DNA from 2 places in the Lysinibacillus sp. fkY74-1 genome. Region 2 is predicted to be linked to the other one. Evidence: riboswitches for the same ligand, from Rfam matches in the RefSeq annotation. Region 2 holds a riboswitch; the other holds the start of a gene.

Region 1 (10,149 bases), 280 kb from region 2:
AGTGTGTGCAGAAATTCGTGAACGAGCAGCAACACCTATTATTTTATTAACTGCTAAAGGTGAGGAAGCTAATCGTGTTCAAGGCTTCGAACTAGGAGCAGATGATTATATTGTAAAACCATTTAGTCCTCGTGAGGTTGTGTTACGTGTGAAGGCTATTTTACGTCGTTCACAGGCATTCTCACCTACGACAAATGCATCCTCTTCAAAAGATTTAGTGGTGTTCCAGCATTTGATGATCGATCATGATGCACACCGTGTAACGGCTGAGGGCATTGAGGTTAATTTAACACCAAAAGAGTATGAATTACTTTACTTCTTAGCGAAATCGCCAGACAAAGTATTTGACCGTGAACAACTACTAAAAGAAGTTTGGCATTATGATTTCTTTGGTGATTTACGTACAGTTGACACACACGTAAAACGTTTACGCGAAAAGCTCAACCGTGTTTCTGAAAACGCTGCTAAAATGATTGTGACAGTTTGGGGCGTTGGTTACAAATTTGAGGTTGTCAATGAATAGAATATGGAATAGTGTTGTCGGGAAGCTATGGGTAACCATATTGCTTCTCGTTTCATTTGTATTATTTGTTTTCACGGTATTAATGCTTGAATTTCTTCAAAACTACCACATGCAGCAAGCAGAAATATCTTTACGTCAAACGGCTGCCACTGTGGCAAGTATAGTGGATGACAATGAAACAGCTGAATCGACTTCAGAACTATTAAAAGATATTTTACCTAAAGGCACCAATGCACTAATTGCAATTAGCCATGTAGAGGTATCCTTTGCCATGCAAGAGGGTGTCAATAAAAAGAAAATTCAAGATACCATTTTGGCGAATAAATCTTTCCGTGAAGTCTTTCAATCAGACGAACCCATTATTAAAGAAATGATGATGCCCTCCTCTACAGATCCAGAGAAAATGGAATCTTATGTAGTGCTAGGCTTCCCCTTGAATGTAGAAAATGCTGTACATGGAGCAGTTTTCATCTATCAGAGCCCCGATGCTCTACATAAAACGTCCAAGGAAACGACGAAAATTGTCTTTTTGGCAGCTTTCATAGCATTTGTCTTGACGACATTTTTTGCGTTCTTCTTGTCTTCTCGTATAACTTCACCACTTAGAAAAATGCGTGAACTGGCATTTGAAATTGCAAAGGGGAATTTTGAAGCAAAAATGCCTACCACTCAAAATGATGAAATTGGACAGCTGGCAGTTGCCTTCAACCAAATGGGTCGTCAATTAAAGCATAATTTAGAGGTTATCAATCAAGAAAATGAACAGCTATCAAATATTTTGACATCCATGACAGATGCAGTGATTACGTTTAATCGTGACCGTACAATATTATTAAGTAATCCACCAGCAGAACGTCTAATGCAAAAATGGTTTGTAAATAAAGGCTCACAAAGTGCTAAACCAATACCGCCAGAGCTTTATCATATGCTGGACCATGTACTCATGTTTGAGGATAAGCTAGAAGAGGAAATTGAAATGGATGGAAATTATTATACTTTTACAATTAGCCCTCTTTATAGTGGAGAAATCATTCGAGGGGCAGTCGCGGTTATTCGTGATATGACAGAACAACATCGCCTAGAAAAACTTAGATCTGATTTTATTGCGAACGTCTCTCATGAATTGCGTACTCCTATCGCCATGCTTCAAGGTTATTCTGAAGCATTGATGGATGATGATTTTATTCAAGATCAGGAAGAACGTAATGAAATTACAAAAATTATTTATGATGAATCCAAACGAATGGGTCGCCTTGTCACTGATTTATTAGATTTAGCACGCATGGAATCGGGGCATATGACGCTCTATAAAGATGAATTACCGATTAATTCTACATTTGAACGTATTACTCAAAAATTTGCACAGGTGGCAAAAGAGAAGCATGTTCATCTACTATTCGATAGTGAATTTAATGACGACGCTATGATTAATATAGATGAGGATCGTATCGAGCAAGTACTCACGAATTTAGTCGACAATGCATTAAGACATACAGATGAGGGGTCTGTCACGGTAAAAGTAGAAAAGGAGCCAACATTTGCTAAAATTTCTGTTCAAGATACAGGACATGGTATTCCTCAAGATGATTTACCTTATGTCTTTGAACGCTTTTATAAAGCGGATAAGGCACGTACTCGATCTAAGGGTGGTACGGGACTTGGCTTAGCCATTGCACGAAATATTGTAAAGGCACACTCAGGAAATATTATGGTAGATAGTGTGCTTAAGGAAGGTACAACCTTCACATTTTATTTACCGTTCGATTAATAACAGGGTTTTGTTATTAGTTGGCTGTAACTTCTGCGAAAGTAAGACGACAAATAATATAGAACGGGGGTGGAGTGCATTGAATGACTCCGTGTTCCATCGACTTTACGATGCCTATCATCAAGACGTGTTCCAGTTTCTAATCTATCTAGTAAAAAACCGTACACTTGCTGAGGATTTAGCGCATGAGGTTTATGTAAGAGTATTGCGCTCATATGATCAATTTGCAGGCAATAGTAGTGAGAAAACATGGCTTTTTGCAATAGCCAAAAATGTTGCGATTGATCATTTTAGAAAGCAAGCTGTTCGTCAGAAGCATTCGCTTGATTTCTTTGACTGGGAAACGGAACAGCTCCATTCAAACACACCATCACCGGAGGAAATGCTACAGGCCAGTGATGAATTTATGCAAGTAGCGTCAGTATTAGAAAACTGTACTGGCGACCAAAAAATGGTCATTATTATGCGTTATTTCCAGGATTTATCGATAGCAGAAACGGCGCAAATACTTGATTGGACAGAAGCAAAGGTAAAAACAACCCAGCATCGAGCCATTAAATTTTTAAGGCAACAGCTACAGCCGATCAGAGAACAGGAGGCGAAACGGCAATGACACATAAGCCATTTGATGATGAGCAGCTTGAACATGTACTGAACAATGCCCCTAAGCTTTCTGACCACCGTTCGAAAGAAGATATATTAAATCGGTTAATGGCAGATGCTCGCTTGCAAGATAATATCCACCTTCAAGAAGCTATGCAAGAACCTATAGAAGATGAACCATCTCAACAGGAAGATCCTATCATTAAAAAGCCTGCGACAAAATCGAAGGTACGTAATATGCAGATTTTTATGAGTGTAGCCGCAGTCTTTGTGCTAACAATACTCGTTGGCACAGTATGGAAGAATAATCAAGGTGAACAAAAAGATCAAGCGAGTATGCCTGAAACAGCTCAGTATTCTACGATGCAAGATGATTCAGCGGCAAAGGAAGCGGCAACGCAGGATGAAATGCTGGATTCCAAAAGTATTGTCGCGGAGCATGAGCGCATTTTATCTTTACGTACCTCTGTCTACGAGGAGGATGTAAAGGATGCTGTCGTTTTCCGTATTGGTTTGGCAGGACGCGATGCGGAAAGTGTTCCTATGACGTATGTTATCCCAAATGAACGTGTGGCTACTGATTTTGGAGGAGAGAAGCCTTCTACCTTACGGATGTATGAAAAGTATGCTCCGCAAATTGACGAGGAGGCTAAAGGGTTTACAGAGTATCATCCTTATAAAGGTGAGCTGAAGGAGAAGGATGATAAGCTCATCCATGTCTTGCCAAAGGAAAATGACTATGATGTTGCCTCTGCTACAGTTAATGAATACAAAGGCACAATGGAAGATACCTTCTCGGACTCTGAATATTCCGAAGTAGAAATACAAAATGAAGATGGAACACCCTATGAGTTTTCTCAAGAAGGTGAGCCAAATCAAGCGATGTCTTTAACTAATGCCAAGCGTTATAATTATTACTTGTACCAAGATACTAATGGTGCAGAATATTTATCACCAGATTTCCGTCAAACTTTTGAGACAGTTACAGAAGCACTTACACAGATGAAAAATAAAAATGATGATGTCTATACATCCGTTGTGCCTGAAAATGTGACATACACAGTCAAAGAACAAGAGGAAGGTGTAGTTGTTACCTTTGATATTCCGCTTGATTTAACATCTATGGAACCAATACGAGCAACTCAATTAATTGAGGCCATGATGTTGACTGCTGCTAGCTTTAATCAGCAGCTACTTTTAGATAATGTTGTGCAAGAAAGCTGGGAAGGGTTTGATTTGAAGGGTTATTTACCAAAGCCAGTGGGACCAAATAAACAATTTTTACCATAGTCGAAGGAAGAATAAAAAAGAGAGGCATTCCCATATAGCGGGAATGCCTTTACTGTTTATAAAACATAGCAATTTAATCGGATTTTTTTGAGCAGAACTATTTACTTTTACTTCATAATTCATTATAGTAAAGCTGTAGTATAAAATAATATGATTCATCTTCGGGGCAGGGTGAAAATCCCGACCGGCGGTAATAGAGTGGTAAATCGCTAGTGAATTTATTCATTAGCTCGATTGATTTATTTTTAACTCTTCAGCCCGCGACCTGTGCGAATTTTCGCATGGCTGACTTGGTGGAATTCCAAGGCCGACAGTTAAAGTCTGGATGGGAGAAGATGAAGGTACGATCGTCATTCATTGTCATGAAATAAACTATGACCGAGCGCTTTTTTGTATGGCTTATTTAACGGTGCTCAAAAATTAGTTGATGAGGACGTTTATTCGTTATGCCTTTCTCCCTTATGCTTTATTAAACGCATAAGGGTTTTTTCATGAAACAATTGAAAGATCGTCACCTTTCTTCTTGCGAGATTGAATCAGCAAAGAGGAGAGAGCTTTCTATGAAGAAAAATGTCAAACTTCAATCGTTTATTACGATTGGCATGCTGAGCAGTATTTCGTTTTTATTAATGCTTTTTAATTTCCCAATTCCACCATTCCCAGCATTTTTAGAAGTGGATTTCAGTGATATGCCTGCCTTACTTGCAGCAATCACGATGGGACCTGTAGCTGGTATTTTAGTAGAGTTGTTTAAAAATGTGTTGGATTGGATTTTCTCAGGCACTCCAACAGGCGTTCCCGTAGGGCATATGGCTAATTTTGTAACAGGTATTTTATTTATATTGCCAGTAAGCTTTATTTTTAATCGCTTTAAAACAATTGCTGGTCTTGTTGGAGGTTTAGCAACGGGAACAGTTGTGATGGCAGTAGGAATGAGTATTTTAAACTATGCTGTATTTTTACCAATGTACACTTACTTTTTAGGTATGGAGCCTGTTGTAGGTGATTCATTATATAAAATGATTGTCGCTGGTATTTTACCATTTAATATTGTCAAAGGAATTTTATTAACGGGTATTATGGCGTTATTATTTACAACAATGCGTAAATGGATTGACCGCCAGCGTTCTATGTATATAACAAAATAAATTGTACTAAACCTTGAGTGAAGAACTCGAGGTTTTTTTTATGAGATGAAATGGTGGAAGGAAAATAGAAAAAGGTAATAGGTTGTCGAGATATCACTAGTTCTTTTTTAGTAATACCTAGTCGAGAACTCTATTTTCATGTAGAATTAGAGATGAGTTTAGAATGTTTGAGGAGTTTGAAGAGATGAGTGGAAAAAAAGGACAGTGGTCTAGTAAGTTAGGATTTATTTTAGCATCAGCGGGTGCTGCAATTGGACTAGGAGCGATTTGGAAGCTCCCGTATGTAACTGGGCAAAGTGGTGGAGGCGCGTTTTTCTTAATATTTGTGCTATTTACATTATTAATTGGGCTCCCGATGCTATTATCTGAATATATATTAGGGCGAGGTACGCAGTCTGAGGCAATCACTGCCTATAAAAAAATTGCTCCTACAAAGCAGGGGTGGGCATGGATTGGCCGAATGGGTGTTCTCGGATGTTTTTTATTACTAACATTTTATAGCGTTGTCGGGGGCTGGATTTTTATTTATAGTGGGCTAGGATTAACAGGTGCTGTCATTGACCCAGCTATTGATCCTGCAGAGCTATTTGGAAAAATAATTGGTACACCTTGGATTACGCTTGTAGGTTTAGCTTTGTTTACATTAGCAAATGTACTTGTTATTTCATTAGGAGTCCAAAATGGTATTGAAAAGGCAAATAAATGGATGATGCCATTGCTCTTTATTATGTTCATTGTCCTTGTGATACGTGCTGTCACATTAGATGGCGCCATGGAAGGGATAAAATTCTTTTTATGGCCTGATTTCTCGAATATTACAGGGAAATCTATATTAGAAGCTTTGGGGCAATCATTTTTTGGATTAGCAGTAGGATTTTCTTGTCTTGTTACATACAGTTCCTACCTCAAAAAAGATGTAAGTCTTCCGAATTCGGCAGGCTCCGTAGTTATGCTGACGGTACTGGTTTCATTTTTAGCCGGACTAGCCATTTTCCCGGTTGTTTTTGCTTTTGATTTAGAGCCGGCAGCTGGGCCGGGCTTATTATTTATGGTGCTACCAACAGCATTTAGCCAGATGCCGTTTGGGGAAGTATTTTTAGCGATGTTTTTATTATTGTTCTTATTTGCCACATTAACGTCTTCGTTTAGTTTATACGAGATTATTGTAGCGGCATTGATGGAAAATAGTCAAAAAACACGTCTTGTATGGACTTCATGTCTTGGTGTAGTCGTATTTCTCGCAGCCATTCCAGCATCCCTTTCCTCTAGCTTGTTAGCTGATGTATCGGTTTTTGGAAAGAACATATTTGATGCAACTGACTTTTTAGTATCTAACTTAATGCTACCATTGGGGAACTTGTTTATTGCTATTTTTATTGCCTATGTAGTGGATAAGGAATTTGTAAGAAGAGAACTGTTAATGGGAAGTCATATGGGACAGGGATATTATTCAGCCTACAGATTGTTAATGTTGATTATAGTACCTGTTGTCATTCTGGTAGTGTTCGTTAATATGCTTTTACAATATTAAAAAATAAAATATAAATTAGGTGTATCCATTTAGTAAATGGGTACGCCTTTTTTATGTATCGAAAATCAAGATGAATATATTCTAAAAAAACGATGTTATAAAACCTTACATGAATGTTGCTAAATTTTAAAAAATGATGTATTTTTAAAACAGTCATAAAAAAGTTGTGTTAATTAAATTTACATTGGAGTGGTGGAAAATGAAACATTATACAAAAGAAGGTATTATACGCCGAGTGAAGGAAGAAAATGTGAAGTTTATTCGCCTACAATTTACTGATATATTAGGTACGATTAAAAATGTAGAGATACCTGTGAGCCAATTAGAAAAGGCATTAGACAATAAAGTCATGTTTGATGGTTCTTCGATTGAAGGTTTTGTACGTATAGAGGAATCAGATATGTATTTAAGACCAGACTTTAATACATTTGTAATTTTTCCTTGGACAGCTGAAAAAGGTAAGGTGGCACGCTTTATTTGCGATATTGCAAGACCAGATGGAACACCTTTTGAAGGGGATCCACGATCTAATTTGAAGCGCGTTTTAAAGGAAATGGAGGAGTTAGGCTTCACTTCTTTTAACTTGGGACCAGAGCCAGAATTTTTCCTTTTCAAGCTGGATGAAAAAGGGCATCCGACACTTGAACTAAATGACAGCGGAGGATATTTTGACTTAGCTCCGACAGATTTAGGGGAGAATTGTCGCCGTGATATTGTTTTAGAACTGGAGGGGATGGGCTTTGAAATTGAAGCTTCTCACCATGAAGTTGCACCTGGACAGCATGAAATTGACTTTAAATATGCTAGCGCCATCGAAGCATGCGATAATATTCAAACATTTAAATTAGTCGTAAAAACGATTGCTGCACAGCATGGGCTACATGCAACATTTATGCCTAAGCCACTATTTGGAGTTAACGGCTCTGGCATGCATTTTAACCTATCGTTATTTGAAGGGGATAAAAATGCCTTCTATGACGAACACGCAGAACTTCAATTAAGCGCAACAGCTCGTAGCTTTATGGCAGGTATTATCCAGCATGTACATGGCTTTACTGCTATCACGAATCCACTGGTTAATTCTTATAAACGATTAGTTCCAGGCTATGAGGCCCCATGCTATGTTGCATGGTCTGCTCAAAACCGTTCGCCACTTATTCGTATTCCAGCAGCTCGAGGATTATCAACACGTATTGAGTTACGTTCAGTTGATCCTGCAGCAAATCCTTATTTAGCAATGGCTGTAATCTTAGCATCTGGACTTGACGGCATACGGAAAGATTTAACGCCTCCAGCAGCGGTAGATCGAAATATTTATAAAATGACAGGTCCAGAGCGTGAATTAAATGGTATTGATAGTCTACCATCTTCATTGGAACACGCATTAATTGAATTAGAAATGGATGCAGTTGTACGAGAAGCTCTAGGTGATCATATTTATGAAAAGTTTAATAGAGCCAAAGAAATAGAATGGGATAAATACCGTACACGGGTCCATAACTGGGAGCGTGAGGAATATTTAACGATGTACTAAAAAATATTGGAGCTTATTTTGCTCCAATATTTTTTTACTGACTTTGATACCCTTTTGAACTATCATGAAAGAAAAGGGGTGTGGGCAATGACACAAACGACTCAAGTTGTGACAATCCAAAACAACGATATTGTGCAATTTGAACATGATATTAATCGGGCTTTATTAGATTTGAGTTACTTTTTCATACTTGATATCAAGTACAATACCCTCTATATCGGCGAACAGACGGTCATCCATTCTGCCTTAATTATTTATCAGCATCAAGAAGAGAACAGCCAATAATTTTATATGAAAAAAATCGGTCATGTCGAGAGGCGTGACTTTTTTTATTGACATAAACATAAGAGAAATGGTCGATCTTTTAGGAATGTTAATGGTAGTAGTGCGACCTCATCTTTAGATTTCCATGCAATATCATACATTAATTTATTCAAGATTAAGAAGGGTCATTTGTCCGCCAATTATGATGGCTTCAAAGTAACAGACTTCTACAGCTGCATTAGATTTATCATCGATACTACCTGTAGCCTAATTCTTCGTATACTTCATGATTACAACATGCTTGGAAATTTCCCATTGCCCCCTTTTCATCTGAATTCTTTTCTTCCTCATTTGGTAAGATACGATGATGACACTCCTTGATTTAAGGACAAATAAAGGCCTTGTCCGTTATTATAAATATAATGGTTGTTTTTCGATAGTTAGTACAATGGATTTTAGTGGAGAAAGAGCGAAAATCGTATGTAAAGTAACGAAAATAGAAGGAGTGTTAGTGATGAAAAACTGCTTCTACACATACCTGTCCAAAGTTAGCATAAAAAGACAGGCTGGAAAGCATTAACTATTTTAAGATGGTATCAGGGAGTGAGAGCAATGAGTTGGATTGAGTCGATTCAAAAAGCCATTAATTTTATGGAAGATCATTTATTAGAAAACATAACGATTGAACAGATTGCACAGGAGGTTAATTCATCTGTCTTCCATTTTCAGCGAACGTTTGCGATTTTAACGGATATGTCCATTGCGGATTATCTACGACGGAGGAGATTAACATTAGCGGCTCAGGAATTAATGGATACAGATCAAAAAATAATCGATCTCGCCTACAAGTATGGCTATGAAACTCCTGAAGCTTTTACAAAAGCGTTTCGTAAACAGCATTATGTAACGCCGAGTGAAGCGAGAAAGAGGCAAGGACCACTAAAATCATACAATCGCCTGGTGATTCAGGTAAGCTTGAAGGGAGCAGAACCAATGAAGTATAAAATCGTAGAAAAAGATAAGTTTCAAGTTGTTGGGGTGAAAAGAACGTACAACTGCCAAGACGGAGAAAACACTCGGGAAATTCCATTGTTTTGGCAGGAAATCAATGAGAGTGGCTTCGATCATCAGCTATATCAATTAAATAATGGCAACATCAATGGAGTATTAGGTGTTTGTGTACCAAATACAAACCAAGGACAACAGGGCTTCATTGATTACTGGATTGCTACAAATCATGTAGGTGATGTGGGAGAGGATCTATTAACGATGGAAGTACCTGCATCAAAGTGGGTTGTGTTTGAGGTGCACGGGCCAATGCCAGATGCTATGCAAAATACGTGGAAACAAATATATTCAGAGTGGTTCCCCTCCAATCCATATGAGCCAGCAGGAACGGCTGAGCTTGAAGTGTACCCAGAAGAGGATGCGTATAGCCCGGATTCATACTCAGAAATTTGGATTCCAATTAAATAGCGTTAAAGTAAT
Region 2 (10,149 bases):
TCTAGAGCTGGTCTTTCGAATAGTTGGTTGAGCACTTTTCTGCCTGTTCACGTGTTAACGTATCATTCAGATTAAACGTATTGGTACTTGTTCCCATAATTCCTATAGCAGTTACGTTTTCAATTGAAAGTTTAAACATCTGTAAATGTTTTGCCGTTGCCTGATGCCTGAAAATTTTGTTGTGTCTTTGTGTACATACAGTTTCAATACTGCCACTACACCTGCTATTTGTGCTCTTGTAATCCTCCCATTTGGATTAAATATTGTATCCCATTATAACGTTATCTGAATCATGGCAATTACATAGACCGAATCCTGATAATCCAATAAATCGATAGTGAGGTCAATGACATAGCTGAACAAAGTGCAGAGGAAAGTATTGATTGGCAGGCGATATTGAACAAATAAATGTGATTGTTCAATTGGTAAAAGATTTAGCGATGAAATCCAAAAATCTTGGTTTGGATGCGTCGATAGAAGCAGCTCGTTCGGGTGAGCATGGACGTGGTTTTGTAGTTGTCGCATCTGAAATACAAAAAATGTTCCAGAGCAATACAGAAAGTGCGAATAGTATTACGAAACAATTAGAAAGCATTAAACAATCCATTGATCAGGTGACTGCTTCTGCTAATCAAATTGCTGCCTTTACACAGCAATTTGCGACGAGTATGCATGAATTAAGCGATCCTTATAAAGGGGTAAATAATTCTGCTGACAAGTTAATGCAGATTAGGCGAAATCAAAGACATGAAATTTAAAGGATAATAGCCGAGTGAAGGGCTATTATCCTGCTATAAAATAATCTCTAAAATTTCATCGGGTGTCGCTACTTTGTATTCTGGCTCTTCGTTTTGTATGACTTCAATTGCGTCATAGCCCCATTCTACCCATATAATAGGTATGCCTGCTTTTTTACACGCGACAATATCCCTCTGTTCATCACCTATATATACCACTTCAGATGATGAAACATTTGATTCCTTCAAAAACTTTTTCATGACTTTATCTTTGCTAAAAATACGATTGGAGCAAAGGACATCTGTAACACAGTGAATGCCATTTATTTTGAGAAATTCTACAATATTGTCCTTTGAATTAGAAGAGATAATCAAAATCTTATATCCTCTATTATCGAGTTCGAGTAATACTTCCTTCATCCCTGCAAAAAGATGAACATCGTTTAATGATTGGCGATATAGCTTGTAAAATTGCGGTAAAATCATAGGTAATTTATACATTGGAAAGTCAAATAACTTACTACGTTCTGAAATCGATAATTTTTTTAATGTATCAATTTCCTTCAATTCAATTCCTTTAAATTTATATTTTTGTGCTAATGTATTCCATGCTGATGCAAACACAGCAGTTGAATCTGCCAACGTTCCATCAAAATCAAAAATTATAGTTTTCATTGCAAACTTTCTCCTTTATTATCTAGTTGTATTGACGTTTTATGCTTAAAAATGTTACATGGAATGGGCGACCAATTGTTAGGTCATGAAACATGGACAACAGTCATTTTAAAAGCTACGTAATCATCTTATGGTAAATATTATCAGAAAATGCTGGGTTTGCAATGGAAAAGATGCAACAAAGGAGGGTGTCTCAAAACTCTTATGAGACACCCTCTATAGCTACCTAATTCTTTTTGTGTTTTATGTTAGGGCTAATACAAATTTGCATACCATTTTAGGTGTGTTGTACGTTTCAAACCATAAAGGCAAAGAGGTACTCACTTTATCTCCAGTACTTATCACGACAAAGTGATAGTTCTGTTTTTATGGGAGAGAGCTATTCTTTTTTTGTCGTGTTTTTACTAAATAATAAGCATTGACGGAGGAGGCAATAGGAATAATTAGTGCAATGCCGATGCCTGCGCAAAAAATTGTCATCATTTCCGCACTAAAGACTTTGGAATTGACGATTTCGCCAATCGAATAAGAGAGATCCTTAAACCATATCAATAAACTTAAATAGCCACCAAAGAAAGCAAAAAATAAAGTATTTGTATCGGTTCCTAAAATGTCTCTCCCAATACTTATTCCAGATGTAAAAAGTGTCTTTCTACTGATTGAAGGATTGCGATAAAAAATCTCATGCATAGAGGTAGCAATGGAAATGGCAACATCCATAATGGCACCTATCGTACTCATAATAATGACCGATGCACCAATCTGCACGAAATTAACACCGATATAGAGAGAAAAGATACTTATTTCTTCTGTTGATTCTTCGCCAAATCCTTGAATCATGGCCTTTTTCGTTATAAACGTAATAAAAAGCAATAAAACAACAATCGTTACCATTGTCGAAATAAATGCAGTAATGGTTTTACTATTTGTTTTATTAATATAAAACAAACTAATGCAACTGATGACAGTACAAGCAATAAACGTTAGAATAATAGGGCTGTTTTTAGGGTTTGTCATGAGGAAAATGGTCACGAAGAGAACAGCAAAATTTAAAAATAAAGAAAGAAACGAGCGTAGGCCTTGCTTACCTCCAACTACCACCATCAATAAACATAAAATAATTGCCAAAACAACGATAACATTCATTCTTTAACCCTCTTTCGATTAATAAAAAAAATAGCTGTATATTGACTGATAGGTATTGTCAGGACTACTCCAATACCCCCTGCAAGGGCACGAGCTAGCTCTAATGAAAGATTCAAGGATAGAGTGAGTCCTAATGTAGATGAATTTTTCAAATAGAGGATGACCATTGGTATGGAGCCACAAATATACGCGAAGAATAGAATGCTTGTAATGGTACCCATAATGTCTTTTCCAATCTCCTGACCAGATGCCTTTAAAGCTTGTAAAGAAATACGAGAGTCTTGTTCATATAGGGCGTAAATAGAAGAGGACATAGTAATCGCGACATCCATAACAGCCCCAAGTGAACCAATGAATAAACCAGCCATAAAAACAGTTCGGTAGGGACGTGTTAAAAATTGCATTTCCTCATAGCGTAGGCCGCTTTCTCCCGTCAACCACATCACAGCAGAGCTAATACTAAGGGCTATGATTGTCCCTAAAAGAGTAGCTACAATGGCTGCATATGTTTTCGTATTCAATCCACTAATCAGTAACAATGAAATAACAGTAAATAATAGGACACACACACCACTGATGAATAATAAATTGAGGCTGCCATGCTTTACGTAAAGGTCTAATGCAAATGTTAAAATACTGGCATTTACGACTAAGCTAATAATGGCAAATAAACCTTGTCTTTTTCCGATGATGAGTAGCGCAAAGATAAAAGTCCAAGTGATAATCATGATTGTTTGATCTCGTTTCAAATCGAGAATGGTCCCCGTTAAATCTGACTGTGTCGAATGTGCATCTATTGCGACAAAAATTTCATTGCCTTCAAAGTATTCTTGATCAAAGGCTCCAGACGAAGAGTAGTCATTCATCAAATCAATTATTTGTCCTTTGTGCTGCCCATTTTTAAGTACAGCCTTAATTTGCTGCGTATACAAAGTATCGTCATTGTCGTACATGTCTGTTAGAGGCTTTGATTCTACCACTTTGACATTCAATATTTCAGCAATCGGTCGATCATAAAACTGTTCATTATGATGAACGAAAAAGATCGATATTCCGCAGCCGAGTATTAATAGGGCAGAGAAAATACGTTGTTTAATTGTTAAGTTTCTTAAAAATTGCAAGGGAATGACCTCCTAGTGGACTGAATAGTCACTTGTACAGGAACGATTTTAACAATAGTAAGTTCCGATATATTATTAAGTGTAACGATAGGCGTGCCATATTCCAAGGCATATAAGAATAAGAACGTGAGAGGACATTTGTAATCTAGAAAGATTTATGGTAGATTAGTGGATACTATAAAATCGAAGGGAGGACGAAGTAATGGGAACTGTTTGTGCAAAAGGTTTAACTGAAATAGTGGTGAAATCTTACAATCTTTGTGGAGGTTTGCTGGCAAAGGGAGAAGTATGCCCTTTTTTAAGCAAATTTCATATCGATGCAGGTTCCGGTTGCTTCTAGCCTTCTTTAAAACTGATAGTATCCAATCAAATGAGATGTATAGATACAAAAACGCCGGTTCTTAACGGCGTTTTTTTGTTTAATAGTAAAATTTAACATGCCCTCTTGTTCATAGGAGGGGTGGAAGGTGCCGTTTTATGACGGCACCTTTTTTGTGTTTGAAAGGAGTGAAAAGTGATGTGTAACCTTATATGTCCATTTATTTCTTGAGCGATTAGCTTATTAGTAATGGATAAAATAAATAAGGAGATGGAAAAAATGATACTTCAATTAAATGGAATTAGTAAGAGCTACTTGGGAGAGCCCATTCTTTCTAACATAACGATGAAAATGGAACGTGGCGATCGGATTGGACTTATAGGTGTAAATGGAGCTGGAAAATCCACGCTACTAAAGATGATTGTAGGGGATATTCCTTATGATGAAGGCGATATTTATAGGGGGAAAGGAATTAAACTAGGTTATTTGCAACAGGATAGTGGATTGCAGCCAGACCATACGATTTGGACTGAAATGCTTGGGGCATTTACGGAGCTTCTAGAGGTTGAAAAGGAACTTCGAGAGTTGGAAATGCAGATGAGTGAGTCTTCTTATCTAAATGCCCCTGAAAAGCTGGAACAAGTGATGCAGAGATATGCTAGCAAATCCGATTGGTTTTCACAACAGGGAGGCTATGACATCGAGGCAAAAATAAATAGTATGTTAAATGGGATGGGCTTTAGTAGTACACCGACAGACACACTTATCGAATCATTAAGTGGTGGTCAGAAAACTAGACTGGCACTTGCTAAAATTTTATTAACGCAGCCGGATTTGTTACTGTTAGATGAACCGACCAACCATTTGGATTTTGCGACTTTAAATTGGCTGGAAAGTTATTTACGTGGCTATCAAGGGGCCATTCTTGTTATTTCACATGATCGTTACTTTTTAGATGCCCTTGTCCATGAGATTTATGAGATTGAACGTACTCATGGAACAAAATACAGCGGTAACTATTCTAAGTATGTGGAAAGCAAGACTAAAGATCGTGAACTGCTGGAGAAGAAATATACGATGCAGCAGCAGCAAATCACAAAAATGGAGGATTATATTCAACGGAATATTGCTATGGCTACTTCCTCAAAAAGTGCCAAGAACAAAAGGAAACAGCTTGAACGGATAGAACGTCTTGAAAAGCCGCACAAGAATCAAAAACATGCACAAATGACATTTGCTACTGATAAGAATTCACATAAAGAAGTACTGAAGGTAAAGGACCTAGCACTCTCCTATCAGTTACATGCGGGCAGAAAAATATTAATGGAAGATATTGAATTTTCATTATATAGAGGCGAACGGGTCGCATTAATAGGCCCAAATGGTGTTGGAAAATCAACGTTATTGAAGGCATTGTTACATGAATTAACTCCGGATCGTGGCGTTATTGCATGGGGAAATGGTGTGACAATAGGTTATTATGATCAGGAGCAAGAGTCATTACATCCTAATCATACAATATTACAAGAGGTATGGGGTACCTTCCCTTCGATGGAAGAGGCAAGAATACGGACAGTGCTTGGTAATTTTTTATTTACGGGAGAAGATGTCTTTAAAAAGATAGCCTCCCTTAGCGGTGGAGAAAAAGCGCGTGTAGCCTTAGCAAAGCTAATTTTGCAAAAAGCAAATGTACTTATAATGGACGAACCGACCAATCATCTTGATTTATTTAGCAAGGAAGTATTGGAGAAGGCGCTTTTGCAATTTGATGGCACATTATTATGCATTTCTCATGATCGTTATTTTCTTAATAAGCTAGCAAATAAATTACTAGCATTATCTCCAACTGGTGTGACCGCCTTTTCAGGAAATTATAATGATTATGTTCAAAAGTTAAGTCATTAAAGGACTAAGAAGCCACCTCTATAGTAAGAGGTGGCTCAGACTGTAGACAAACTCAAAAAATTTGAGAGTTTGACTACAGTCTTTTTTCTTTTACAATAAAATAAAGTAAAGCCGTTGATTTTCACTACAGGCGGACGCTTTCCGCGGGCGGGGTCGAGCTGCTTCCCTCGCTTCGCTCAGTCCAGGATCTCGACTTTCCCGCTTTTCCCGCAGGAGTCGCCGCCCTTCGTTCCCATCAACTTCTACATAGGGTATTGAAAAGTAAATTCTCCATGTAGACTATATATTTATTTGTTAGAGAATCAAATGTTGCCTGTTCTTCCATATACACGTCCTAAAATGAAAGATGGATTCTTCCGAAAGCATGAGTATATATGACGGGCATTATTATTGTTACCTTTGAAACAAGGGCAGATATTGAAGTATGCGACAACGACGAAGGAAGGATATCGCCAATATAAATCGAATCCTTTGATTTGTGCGAAGTGTCCAAGCCTTTCCTAATGTACAGAAAGTAAGCATCATCAAAAACTCATTCAACGTCATATTTGGGCGTCGTATGTGGAGCTATAGTAAGGGGTGGCACCTTTTTTAAAAAATACAGACAGAAGTATAGATAATATAATTAAATAGTGTTATCGTAAGAACTAGCTAAATAAAATGATCCTTCGGGGTAGGGTGAAATTCCCAATCGGCGGTGATGAAGTCATTCAAAGTCCGTGAGCGCAAGCTGATTTGGTGCAAATCCAAAACCGACAGTAACAGTCTGGATGGGAGAAGGGTATAAGTGCGAGCTTTTTAAATTCAATGTAATTTAAAAGGTCTATTTGATTATGCATTTATTACACTACTTCCCGCAAACTTGTAGGGAAGTTTTTTATTTAGCCAATCAATTGAATAGAAGATGTTCTTCGGGGTAGGGTGAAATTCCCAATCGGCGGTGATGAAGTTATTCAAAGTCCGTGAGCGCAAGCTGATTTGGTGCAAATCCAAAACCGACAGTGATAGTCTGGATGGGAGAAGAACAAATAAGATACTAGTCTATGGAAAAAATGTATATCCAAGTAGGCTTATTTATTGATGTCTTATACTCCCAAAACCCCTTTGTGAAAGGGGTTTTTCTTTTTATAGAAGCTTCAGAAGGGAGACGGATAGAAAAGAAAGAGTGACGGATAAAAGCTACGTAAATGAGTGAAAGCAGGTGAAGAAATGTTTACAGGTATTGTAGAGGATATTGGCACTATTAAAGCCTTGCAAAGCAATAAGAACAGTATGAAAATCACTGTTCACTCTTCAAAAGTTACAGAAGATGTAAGGCTAGGGGACAGTATAGCCGTCAATGGAGTTTGTTTAACGGTGACCCATTTTACGAATCAAGAGCTGACGATGGATGTCATGCCTGAAACCGTCAAAGCTACAAATTTACATCAGCTTGCAGTAGGCGATCCGGTTAATTTGGAGCGTGCTATGCCTGCGAACGGGCGATTTGGTGGTCATTTTGTTGCTGGCCATGTTGATGCAGTTGGGAAAATTTTACGAAAGCGTCCAGTCGCTAACGCGGTCTATATTGATATCGAATTGTCTGAGGAACTAACAAGTTTCTGTATTCCAAAGGGCTCCATAACGATTGATGGCACAAGCTTAACAATCTTTCATGTTGAATCGAATTATGTCACTATTTCACTGATTCCTCATACTTACAAGGAAACAATTTTAGGCATGAAAAAAATTGGCGCATTCGTCAATATTGAAACAGATTTAGTAGGTAAGTATATTGTAAACCAATTGAAGAACGGGCAAGACAAGTCTATGATAACAAGAGATTATTTGGCACGGCATGGTTTTTAAGATCACATAATAAGGAGATGACAAGAGTGCTACATGCAATTGAAGATGCCATAGAGGATTTAAAACAAGGGAAAGTGATTGTCGTGGTGGATGATGAAGATCGGGAAAATGAGGGGGATCTTCTTGCACTTGCTGAATATATCACTCCTGAAACGATTAACTTTATGGCGACTTATGGGAGAGGTTTAATTTGTACGCCGATTTCGCAGGAGCTAGCACATAAGCTAGAACTGCACCCAATGGTTCAGCATAATACGGATAACCATCAAACAGCATTTACCGTAAGTATCGACCATATAGACACAACAACAGGGATTAGTGCCTTTGACCGGGCTTTCACTATACAAAAGATGCTGAAGTCTCAAGCAAAAAACACTGATTTTCGTCGGCCAGGACATATTTTTCCATTAATCGCAAAGGATAACGGTGTCTTAGAGCGAAGAGGCCATACGGAGGCGACCATTGATTTAGCTAAGCTTTGTCATAGTATTCCTGCTGGGGTGATTTGTGAAATCATGGGAGACGATGGTCACATGATGCGCTTTGAAGAACTGACAAAGTATGCAGCACATCATGGTTTAAAAATGATTTCCATTGAGGCGTTAGCCGCTTATCGTAGCCAAACATTAACAACAAACTACTAACAAAGGAGTTATAAAAAATGGGTCAAACATTTGAAGCACAATTAATAGGAACGGATTTAAAAATTGCAGTAGTTGTAGGTCGATTCAATGAGTTTATTACAAGCAAATTATTAGATGGAGCAATGGATGGGTTAAAGCGACATGGTGTTGATGAAGCATCTATTGATGTTGCATGGGTGCCTGGAGCTTTTGAGGTGCCTTTTATTGCGAAACAATTAGCAGAGACAAAAAAATATGATGCGATTATTGGTTTAGGAACGGTTATTCGCGGTTCTACAACACATTATGATTATGTATGTAATGAGTCGGCAAAAGGTATAGCAAATGTATCGTTAACGACCAATGTGCCAGTTATTTTCGGTATTGTTACAACAGAAAATATTGAACAGGCGATTGAACGTGCGGGGACAAAATCAGGTAATAAAGGGTATGATTCGGCAATATCGGCAATTGAGATGGCGAATCTACAAAAAATGATTGGCTAAGAACATACTGAATAGGTTATCACCGTACTGGTTGCTTGAATAATTTTTATATCCATGGGAAAAATATGCCTAAGTATATTTATTAAACGTCCAAGTTTTCATAAATGTACTAAATTTGAGCAGGCTCAGTAGGAGATGAGAAGTATTTCAATGGAACAAATGATGAATTTGAAAATGTTGAAATCACTATTTCAACGCTCTGCTGATGTGATATTCCAACAGTATAAATTTCAGCAACATACCGTCCATATGATAACCTGTGACGCCATGATAGACGAAGAACTTCTTCAAACCGTTGTAGTCGAACGTGTCCAATCCTTATTTAATAGTGGTTCTGATGAAACGTTAGAAGAACTAATTGAACAGCATCTTCATGTTCCTTATTTACAAAAGGTCATGAAGAAAGAGGATATTATTACAAGAGTCTATAAAGGCCACGTCTTATTATATTTTGAGGAAGATCACTTGATTTATTCCAGTGATATTTCAAATAGACCTAATCGTGAGCCTGGGGAAACAACGCTTGAATTAGTTGTGAAAGGGCCAAGAGATGATTTTATTGAAGATGTATTTATTAATATAGCTTTACTACGAAAACGTTTACCTACAAATTCATTTAGTGTAGAAACATTAGAGATTGGTCAACGCTCTAAAACAACGGTAGCTGTGTTATATATGGAAGACATTGTGAATTTGAATATGCTAGAACAAATCCGTTTACAATTACAAAAAATTGATACAGATATTGTCGTTAATGGCGATTTGCTGATGGAGGCAATTGAACAAACGGCTAAAGTTCTCCCTAGACATGATTATACGGGAAGACCAGATTTTGCTCTTCAGGCATTAATGAGAGGACGAATACTAATAATGATCGATGGCGTTTCGTATGCCATGATTATTCCGGCCAATATTATGCTGCTCTTTAAAACATCTGAGGACAATGAATATCCCATCATCGTTAGTTCAATGGAACGGGTGCTCCGAATATTTGGAATACTGATCAGTATGTTACTTCCTGGTTTTTGGCTTGCCGTAACCACCTATCATCAAGAACAGCTTCCATATCTTCTTCTTGCGACAGTGGTCGAGTCAAGAACCGGATTACCATTTCCGACAATACTTGAAATAATGATGATGCTTTTTATGTTTGAAATGTTTCGCGAGGCCAATTTGCGTTTGCCTAGTGCGATTAGTGGTTCAATCAGTGTGGTGGGAGGATTAATCATTGGAGATGCTGCGATTAAAGCTGGTGTGACAAGCCCTTCG

Evidence for each region. A riboswitch is a leader RNA that binds a small molecule or an ion and turns the genes downstream of it on or off. The one in region 2 is predicted to bind FMN.
Region 1: linked by a shared signal. The riboswitch ahead of ACE1MS_RS05730 (ECF transporter S component) and the one ahead of ribE (riboflavin synthase) in region 2 are both predicted to bind FMN.

What each region holds. Positions count from the first base shown of each region.
Region 1 covers NZ_CP170173.1:1,224,077-1,234,225, forward strand. Annotated here, with positions in the region: gene ACE1MS_RS05710 (response regulator transcription factor) at 1-523, shown strand, start outside; gene ACE1MS_RS05715 (ATP-binding protein) at 516-2,291, shown strand; gene sigX (RNA polymerase sigma factor SigX) at 2,371-2,904, shown strand; gene ACE1MS_RS05725 (RNA polymerase subunit sigma) at 2,901-4,184, shown strand; FMN riboswitch at 4,338-4,525, shown strand; gene ACE1MS_RS05730 (ECF transporter S component) at 4,745-5,332, shown strand; gene ACE1MS_RS05735 (sodium-dependent transporter) at 5,517-6,863, shown strand; gene glnA (type I glutamate--ammonia ligase) at 7,063-8,397, shown strand; gene ACE1MS_RS05745 (hypothetical protein) at 8,485-8,682, shown strand; gene ACE1MS_RS05750 (AraC family transcriptional regulator) at 9,274-10,137, shown strand.
Region 2 covers NZ_CP170173.1:1,502,252-1,512,400, forward strand. Annotated here, with positions in the region: gene ACE1MS_RS07075 (methyl-accepting chemotaxis protein) at 384-758, shown strand; gene ACE1MS_RS07080 (HAD-IA family hydrolase) at 792-1,412, opposite strand; gene ACE1MS_RS07085 (YibE/F family protein) at 1,779-2,558, opposite strand; gene ACE1MS_RS07090 (YibE/F family protein) at 2,555-3,679, opposite strand; gene ACE1MS_RS07095 (ABC-F family ATP-binding cassette domain-containing protein) at 4,278-5,903, shown strand; partial or broken gene ACE1MS_RS07100 (IS5/IS1182 family transposase) at 6,192-6,470, shown strand; FMN riboswitch at 6,564-6,689, shown strand; FMN riboswitch at 6,807-6,932, shown strand; gene ribE (riboflavin synthase) at 7,113-7,751, shown strand; partial or broken gene ribB (3,4-dihydroxy-2-butanone-4-phosphate synthase) at 7,778-8,386, shown strand; gene ribH (6,7-dimethyl-8-ribityllumazine synthase) at 8,413-8,880, shown strand; gene ACE1MS_RS07120 (spore germination protein) at 9,031-10,149, shown strand, end outside.